2 regions of the Pseudomonas sp. PVC-3-1 genome follow, and region 1 is predicted to be linked to the other one. Evidence: predicted binding sites of a transcription regulator. Region 1 holds the regulator's gene; the other holds the start of a gene.
The links. The regulator FliA, encoded in region 1, starts transcription of late flagellar genes. The targets are predictions, from matches to a motif close to CTAAAGTTTNNNNNNNNNNNGCCGNTAA.
Positions count from the first base shown of each region.

Region 1 (4,313 bases):
CACCCTTGGACGATCTTTCTTTTTCCACCGCGTCGCGCATGCTCTCGTGGTCATGCTCGATGCCGGCGTAGCGATCGACCTGCCCTGCCATCCAGACCAGCTTCACCAGGTTCGATTCGACCTCGGTCACCAGCTTGGTGACGCGTTTGATCACTTGCCCGGTAAGGTCCTGGAAGTCCTGCGCCAGCAGGATGTCGTTCAGGTGCGCGGAGAGCTTTCGGCTGTCCTGGGCGCTGATGTAGAGGAACTGCTCGACACGCTTGGCGAGGTCGCGGAAGGCTTCGGGACCCAGCTCGCGGCGCATGAAGCGCGACCAGTCTTCCTGCAGTTCCTTGGCCTGGGTCTCGATGTGCATGACCACCGGGGTGCACTCTTCCACCAGGTCCATGGTGCGATTGGCCGCTTTCTCGGTCATCGTCACCACGTAGGACAGGCGGTCAGTGGCGTCGGCGATCTGCGAGACTTCCTGGGCGCGTGGCGAGCTGGGGTCGATCTGGAAGTTGACGATGGCGTTGTGCAGCTCACGGGTGAGCTTGCCCACTTCCTGGTAAAGACCGCGATCGCGCGCCTGGTTGAGCTCGGAGATCAGCTGCACGGCAGTCTGGACTTCGCCGCGTTCGAGGCAGTCGACCAATTCGCGCGCGTGTTTTTTCAGGGTCGACTCGAAGTCACCCGCGGATTCGTTGAAATCCATGACGCCCTCTTGGTCAGCCTCAGCTGCCGACCCGCTCGAAAATCTTCTCGATCTTTTCTTTCAGCACCTGAGCGGTGAAAGGCTTGACCACATAGCCGTTGACCCCGGCCTGAGCCGCTTCGATGATCTGGTCGCGCTTGGCTTCGGCGGTGACCATCAGCACCGGCAGGTGCTTCAGACGCTCGTCGGCGCGGACTGCACGGAGCAGGTCGATGCCGGTCATGCCGGGCATGTTCCAGTCGGTAACGAGGAAGTCGAAGTTGCCGCTGTGCAGCATCGGCAGCGCAGTGGTGCCGTCGTCGGCCTCTGCGGTGTTGGTGAACCCCAGGTCCCGCAGGAGGTTCTTGATGATGCGCCTCATCGTGGAAAAGTCGTCCACGATGAGAATTTTCATGTTCTTGTCCAAACCTGCCTCCATCGATACCAAACGCGCCCTGGCGGGCGTGCCGTCAATTCATTGAGCGCCGTGCGCTCTTTGCTGTGGGCGCGTCAAAGGAACGTCACCCAAAAATTCGTAAGCCTATAACTTGCCTAAGGAAAATCCCTTCAGCACTGCCTCTCAGAAGCAGTCGACGCGAAACTACCCGATGCTCAGCGAGCGCGCCACTCCGCCAGACGCGAACGCAGGCGCGCGGCGCACTGGCTGTGCAACTGGCTGACGCGGGACTCGCTGACGCCCAGTACTTCGCCGATCTCCTTGAGGTTGAGTTCCTCGTCGTAGTACAGGGCCAGCACCAGTCGCTCACGCTCGGGCAGCTTGGTGATGGCGTCGGCCAGGGCCGCCTGGAAGCGTTCATCCTCCAGCCCGTGGGACGGCTCGTTGTCGTGGTGCGATGCGTCTTCGGCAAAGCCGCTACCCTGGTCGCCGTCCTGCAACATGTCATCGAAGCTATACAGACGGCTGCCCTGGGTGTCGCTGAGGATGCCGTAATAATCTTCGAGGCTCATATTGAGTTCGGCAGCAACCTCCTGATCTTTAGCGTCACGTCCGGTGCGCGCCTCGACGGCGCGGATGGCGTCACTGACCATGCGGGTGTTGCGGTGGACCGAACGCGGCGCCCAGTCGCCCTTGCGCACCTCATCGAGCATGGCGCCACGGATGCGGATGCCGGCGTAGGTTTCGAAACTCGCGCCCTTGCCCTGATCGTACTTCTTCGCTGCCTCCAGCAGGCCGATCATGCCGGCCTGCATCAGGTCCTCCACCTGCACGCTGGCCGGCAGGCGGCCGAGCAGGTGGTAGGCGATGCGCTTCACCAGAGGGGCGTGTTTCTGGATCAGCAGTTCCTGGGAGTTGTGCGCCTGTGCCTTGCTGTACATACGCGCTCCGGAGGCCGCGGTCATACGGCCGAACCCGTGGGATGTTGCACCAGGCGCTCGACGAAGAACTCCAGGTGCCCTCGTGGGTTGGCCGGCAGCGGCCAGCTGTCGACCTTCTGCGCCACCGCACGGAAGGCCAGGGAAGCCTTGCTGCGCGGAAACGCCTCATACACCGAACGCTGCTTCTGCACGGCCTTACGCACCGACTCGTCGTAGGGGATGGCGCCGACGTACTGCAGCGCCACGTCCAGGAAGCGGTCGGTGACCTTGGTCAGCTTGGCGAACAGATTGCGGCCTTCCTGAGGGCTGTGGGCCATGTTCGCCAGCACGCGGAATCGGGTCATGCCGTAGTCGCGATTGAGCAGCTTGATCAAAGCGTAGGCATCGGTGATGGACGTGGGTTCATCACAAACGACCAGCAGCACTTCCTGGGCGGCACGGACGAAGCTCACCACCGAATCGCCGATGCCGGCAGCGGTATCCACCACCAGCACATCGATGTTGTCGCTGATATCACTGAAGGCCTGGATCAGGCCGGCGTGCTGCATCGGCGTGAGGTGCACCATGCTCTGGGTGCCCGAGGCCGCCGGGACGATGCGGATGCCGCCGGGCCCCTGGAGGATCACGTCGCGCAGGTCGCATTCGCCTTCGATCACGTCGGCCAGCGTCCGCTTGGGCGACAGGCCCAGCAGCACGTCAACGTTGGCCAGGCCCAGGTCGGCGTCCAGCAGCATGACGCGGCGGCCGAGATCGGCCAGCGCCAGCGACAGGTTCACTGACACGTTGGTCTTGCCTACGCCACCCTTGCCACCAGTGACCGCGATTACCTGAACGGGATGCATACCCATATCAATACCTTGTCTCGTCGTTCGACCGTCACGCTTCTGGCGTTTCGGCTAATCCGGTTGCAGTGCTCTACCGCCTCCGGCGCTCGCGGATCGTCTAACAGAGCATCCGCATCGCTTGGGCGGCCCAAGCGGCCACCCCACGCCCCACACGGGGCTCACAATCTTCAGCTGGCGCGACGCACCGGCTGTTGGTAAAGACCGGCGAACATGTCCGCCATGGCGTCTTCGCAGGGCTCTTCGGGCGACTGCAGGCTCACCGCACGACTCACCAACTGGTGCGCGCGTGCCACATGCAGGTCATCCGGGATCTTCGGCCCGTCAGCCAGATAGGCTACCGGGAGATGCTGGCTGATAGCCAGAGCCAGAGCTTCGCCGAGGCTTCCCGCTTCGTCCAGTTTGGTCAGGATGCACCCGGCCAGCCCACAGGAACGATAGTTCTGCCAGGCGGACTTGAGCACCTGGCTCTGGCTGGTCGCGGCCAGCACGAGGTAATTCTTCACGTTCAGGCTCAGCGACGACAGCGCTTCGAGCTGCATGCGCAGCGCCGGGTCGTTGGCCGGCAGGCCGGCGGTGTCGATCAGCACCAGGCGCTTGCGCGCCAGCGGCGCCATGGCCTGGATCAGCGACTGGCCCGGATCGACCAGGGTCACCGGCACATTGAGGATACGGCCGAGAGTCTTGATCTGCTCCTGGGCGCCGATGCGGAAGCTGTCCATGGACACCAGGGCAATGCTCTGCGCGCCATATTTCAGCACGTAGCGGGCAGCCAGCTTGGCCAGGGTGGTGGTCTTGCCCATGCCGGCCGGGCCGACCAGGGCGATCACGCCACCCTGCTCCAGCAGGTCGATTTCCGCGGTATTGATCGAGCGCGCCAGGTGCGCCAGCAGCATGCGCCAGGCCTGCTTCGGGTCGGCGATGGACGCCACGCGCTCCAGCAGGTTGCGCGACAGATCGGCCGGCAGCCCCATGCGTTGCAGGCGACGCCACAGGTTGGCTTGTTTCGGACGCTGGTTCTGCAACTGGTTCCAGGCAATCGAGCCCAGCTGCACTTCAATCAGTTCGCGCAGGCCGTTGAGCTCGAAGCGCATGGCTTCCAGCGCCTGCTGGCCGGCAGCGGCGGGCGCCGGGGCGACCGGAGCGTCCATGGCTTCGGCGAGGGTCTCGGCAGCGCTGCGACGCGGCGCCTGGGTGCCGTACATTTGACGGTCCTTGCGCACACCATCGCTTGCGCGGGCAGGGGCCGACAGGTCCGCCTTGGCCTGGGCGATCTTCGCCTGGGTCTTGCGCAGTTCGGCTTCCAGCGCCGGGTTCGGCTTGCTGGCAGCCACCGGGGCCTGGTAATCCAGCGCCGCGGTCAGCTCCACGCCGCCGGCGACACGGCGATTGCCGATGATCGAGGCATCCGGGCCCAGTTCGTCACGGACCAGTTTCATGGCCTGACGCATATCAGCGGC
Region 1 covers NZ_CM172023.1:2,969,562-2,973,874, reverse strand. Annotated here, with positions in the region: gene AC2T4A_RS13960 (protein phosphatase CheZ) at 1-694, opposite strand, end outside; gene AC2T4A_RS13955 (chemotaxis response regulator CheY) at 714-1,088, opposite strand; gene fliA (RNA polymerase sigma factor FliA) at 1,286-2,035, opposite strand; gene fleN (flagellar synthesis regulator FleN) at 2,032-2,859, opposite strand; gene flhF (flagellar biosynthesis GTPase FlhF) at 3,024-4,313, opposite strand, start outside.

Region 2 (4,313 bases), 1.1 Mb from region 1:
CCCCTGCCGAGAGTTTTTCCTGCAGGCTGGAGAGGTCAGCCAGATCGAAGCGTTCCAGCAACTGGTGGGCCCAGCCCGGCAGCGCGGCGACCGCCTGCTGGTAGTAAGAGATGAAATTCAGCTCACCCGACTTCAGTCGCTGGTAGACGGTTGCGCCTTCCTGCACCAGCGCGCCGGCGATGAAGGTCACCGGCAGGATCACGATCAGGAAGCACACGGCGAGGGAAATCAGCGCGGCGAGATTGTTGCGCCCGTTGAGTTTCACCCGCAGGCGGCGCTGCAACGGGGCAAAGATGATCGCCAGAATGGTGCCCCAGAAGACTGCCCCGTAGAACGGCAGCAGGATCCAGCCGAAGGCGAGTGTCACCACCAGCAGCAGGGCGAGGAACGTCCGGTATTCCAGTTTCGATTCGAACATGAGCGGGTCCAAGGATGGATAAACCTGCTCATTAGTCAGCAGTTGACCCGCCAAGTGCAACTTTCAGCGCGCGATTGCCGCGCGCCAAAGCCTTGCTGGCCGTTTTTCAGAGCACCATGGCGGCCACCCAGCCGAACGCCAGCAGCGGCAGGTTGTAGTGCAGGAAGGTCGGCACCACGGTGTCCCAGATGTGGTTGTGCTGGCCATCGACGTTCAGGCCGGAGGTCGGGCCAAGGGTGGAATCCGACGCCGGAGAGCCCGCATCGCCCAGTGCGCCCGCCGTACCCACGATGCTGACAATGGCCAGCGGGCTGAAGCCCAGGTGCACCGCCAGCGGCACGAAGATCGCGGCGATGATCGGCACCGTGGAAAAGGACGAGCCGATGCCCATGGTCACCAGCAGGCCCACCAGCAGCATCATGAAGGCGCCCAGCGCCTTGCTGCTGCCAATCCAGCCAGCGGCGCTGTCCACCAGGCTGGCGACCTGCCCGGTGGCGGTCATCACCGCCGCAAAGCCCTGGGCGGCGATCATGATGAAGCCGATCATGGCCATCATCTTCATGCCTTCGGTGAACAGATCATCCGCTTCCTTCCAGCGCACCACGCCGGACAGCGAAAACACCAGAAAGCCCACCAGCGCACCGAGAATCATCGAGTCCAGCAGCAGTTGCACGGCAAAGGCCGCTGCCACCGCGACGCCAGCCACCAGCAGGCTCATCTTGCTGTAGGGCGTGTCGACCCGCTCAGCCTGTTCGATGCGCTCCAGGTCGTACTCGCGCTTGCGCCGGTAGCTGAAGAGCACCGCGACCAGCAGGCCGCAGACCATGCCCAGCGCGGGGATCAGCATGGCGTGGGTGACGTTGATGCCCTGCACGTCGACACCCGCGCGAGCCACGTTGGCCAGCAGGATCTGGTTCAGGAAGATATTGCCAAAGCCCACCGGCAGGAACATGTAGGGCGTGATCAGGCCGAAGGTGATGACGCAGGCGATCAGCCGGCGGTCGATCTGCAAGCGCGTCAGCACGTAGAGCAGCGGCGGCACCAGCAGCGGAATGAAGGCGATGTGGATCGGCAGGACATTCTGCGAGGAGATCGCCACCACCAGCAGCAGGCCGACCATCATCCACTTGAAGCCATTGGAACCGTTCGCCTCGTGCCGGCCGAGCATCGACAGGGCGCGATCGGCCAGGGCGTGCGCCATTCCGGAGCGCGCGATGGCCACGGCGAAGGCACCCAGCATGGCGTAGGACAGTGCCACCGTCGCGCCGGCCCCCAGCCCTTCGTTGAACGCCTTGAGCGTGCCGTCCATGCCCAGGCCGCCGAGCAGGCCACCAGCAACGGCCCCGGCGATCAGTGCGACCACCACATGCACGCGACACAGGCTCAGCACCAGCATCAGGCCAATGGCGATCAGCACCGCATTCATCTACTCCACTCCTCTCACGGATCGCCGCGCCAGCGCGCGGGCAAAAGGCGCGCACTCTGCCAAACCCTTGCGGGGGTGTCAAAACCCTTGTCGAATCAAGACGTTTCCGAAATCGCCTGGCGAGAATTTCTGCGCAGTGCGCACGCTTTTTGCCTGGCTTTCTGCCGCCCGTCGTAACGGCACGCCAGAATCGCCTGTTTTCCGGCGTTTCGCCCCGTCACGGGTCAAGAAGATGCGGGAAAGGCCGATATACCTGGCATTCCCGAGGTTTCGTTAAAACAAGGACCCCTCTCCATGTTGCTGCGCCGTCTCTCCATCCAGTGGAAGATCACGTTGCTTGCCGGGCTCTGCCTGCTCGGCGTCGTCTCGCTGCTCTGCGGCCTGTCCGTCTACCGCACACAAACCAGCACCGCACTGGTCAAGCAATCGAGCACGGAAATGCTCGATGAAGCGGCCAAGGCACGCCTGCAGTCGCGTGGCGAAGTCCAGGCCATGCGCATCCAGCGCTACATCATGGATGCCTACCAGTACGGCAAGGGTTTCTCCCGTCAGGTGCTGTTCCTGCGCGACCAGGCGCAGAAGCGCTTCCTCGATGCCTATGACCTGCGCGAAGACCTGACCCGCCAGGTGAAGACCGCACTGGAAGGCAACCCGGAACTGCTGGGCCTCTACGTCGCCTTCGAACCCGACGCGCTGGATGGCAAGGACAAGCTCTTCGCCGGCCAGAGCGAGCTGGGCAGCAACGATGCCGGTCGTTTCTCCATCTACTGGTCCCAGGCAACGCCGGGCCACCTGGAATCCGAGGCCATGGCCGAGTCGCTGCTGCAGGACACCAGCCCCGGTCCCAGCGGCAGCGCCTACAACGCCTGGTTCACCTGCCCCAAGACGACCGGACAGCCCTGCGTGCTCGACCCGTACTTCGATGAAGTGGGCAAGAAGAAGATGCTGATGACCAGCATCGCCTTCCCGCTGGAACTCGACGGCAAGGTCATCGGCGTCATGGGCCTGGACATCAGCATGGAGAAGCTCCAGGAAATCGCCGTAGAGGGCAGCCAGGAACTCTATGACGGCCAGGGCCGCGTCAGCATCGTCAGCGCCGCCGGCCTGCTCGCCGGCCATAGCGCCGATGTCTCCAAACTGAGCAAGAAGCTACAGGAGGTCTACCCGAAACAAGGTGCGGAGCTGCTGCAGGCTATTGCTGCCAACCATGAGCAGGTGTTCCGCCACGACGACCAACTGCGCGTCGTCGAGCCGCTGCAACCGATTCCCGGCTCCAAGCCCTGGGGCGTGCTGCTGGAAGTCCCGCAGAATGTCCTGCTCGGCCCGGCCATCGAGTTGCAGAACGAGCTGGATAACCAGCGCGTGCAGGGCACCGTCTCGCAGCTCGGCTTCGGTCTCATCGCCATCCTGATCGGGCTGTTCGCCATGTGGCTCACCGCGCGCGGCGTGACCCGCCCGATCCTCGGCGTCGCCGCCATGCTGCGCAACATCGCCAGCGGCGAGGGCGACCTGACCAAACGCCTGGATTACGCCGGCAAGGATGAGCTCGGCGAGCTGGCCGGCTGGTTCAACCGCTTCCTCGACAAGCTGCAGCCAATCATCCGCGACGTGAAATCCTCGGTGCATGACGCCCGCGCCACCGCCGACCAGTCTTCGGAGATCGCCAGCCAGACCAGCGCCGGCATGCAGCAGCAATTCCGCGAAGTCGACCAGGTCGCCACCGCCTCCCAGGAGATGAGCGCCACCGCCCATGACGTCGCCAACAGCGCCGCCATGGCCGCCGACGCCGCGCGCGGCGCCGACGGTGCGACCCGCGACGGCCTCAGCGTGATCGACAACACCACCCGCCTGATCGACGAACTGGCCAGCGACATGAGCAGCGCGATGAGCCAGGTGGAAGGTTTGGCGGCGAGCAGCGAGCAGATCGGCTCGGTGCTGGAAGTGATCCGTGGCATCGCCGAACAGACCAACCTGCTGGCACTCAACGCCGCCATCGAAGCGGCCCGTGCCGGTGAAGCGGGTCGTGGCTTCGCGGTGGTTGCCGACGAGGTGCGCAACCTCGCCAAGCGCACCCAGGATTCGGTGGAGGAAATCCGCCAGGTCATCGAAGGCCTGCAGAACGGCACCCGCGATGTGGTCGGCGCGATGAGCAACAGCCACCGCCAGGCGCAGGACAGCGTGAATCAGGTCGAACAGGCCGTGGCGGCGCTGAAGCGCATTGGTGACGCGGTAGGCGTGATCACCGACATGAACCTGCAGATCGCCAGCGCCGCCGAGGAACAGAGCGCGGTGGCCGAGGAGATCAACCGTAACGTCGCTGGCATCCGGGATGTCACCGAGTCGCTGTCGAGCCAGGCGCAGGAATCGGCGCAGGTCAGCCAGTCGCTGAACAAGCTGGCGAACCATCAGCAGGGGTTGATGGATCAGTTCCGCGTTTGACGTCCGCACGTATGCTCTCGTAGGAGCGGA
Region 2 covers NZ_CM172023.1:4,107,009-4,111,321, reverse strand. Annotated here, with positions in the region: gene AC2T4A_RS18995 (AI-2E family transporter) at 1-418, opposite strand, end outside; gene AC2T4A_RS18990 (Na+/H+ antiporter family protein) at 525-1,844, opposite strand; gene AC2T4A_RS18985 (methyl-accepting chemotaxis protein) at 2,139-4,283, shown strand.
Region 2: a site for FliA is predicted at 2,068-2,095, ahead of AC2T4A_RS18985 (methyl-accepting chemotaxis protein). Genes of this name have one in related genera too.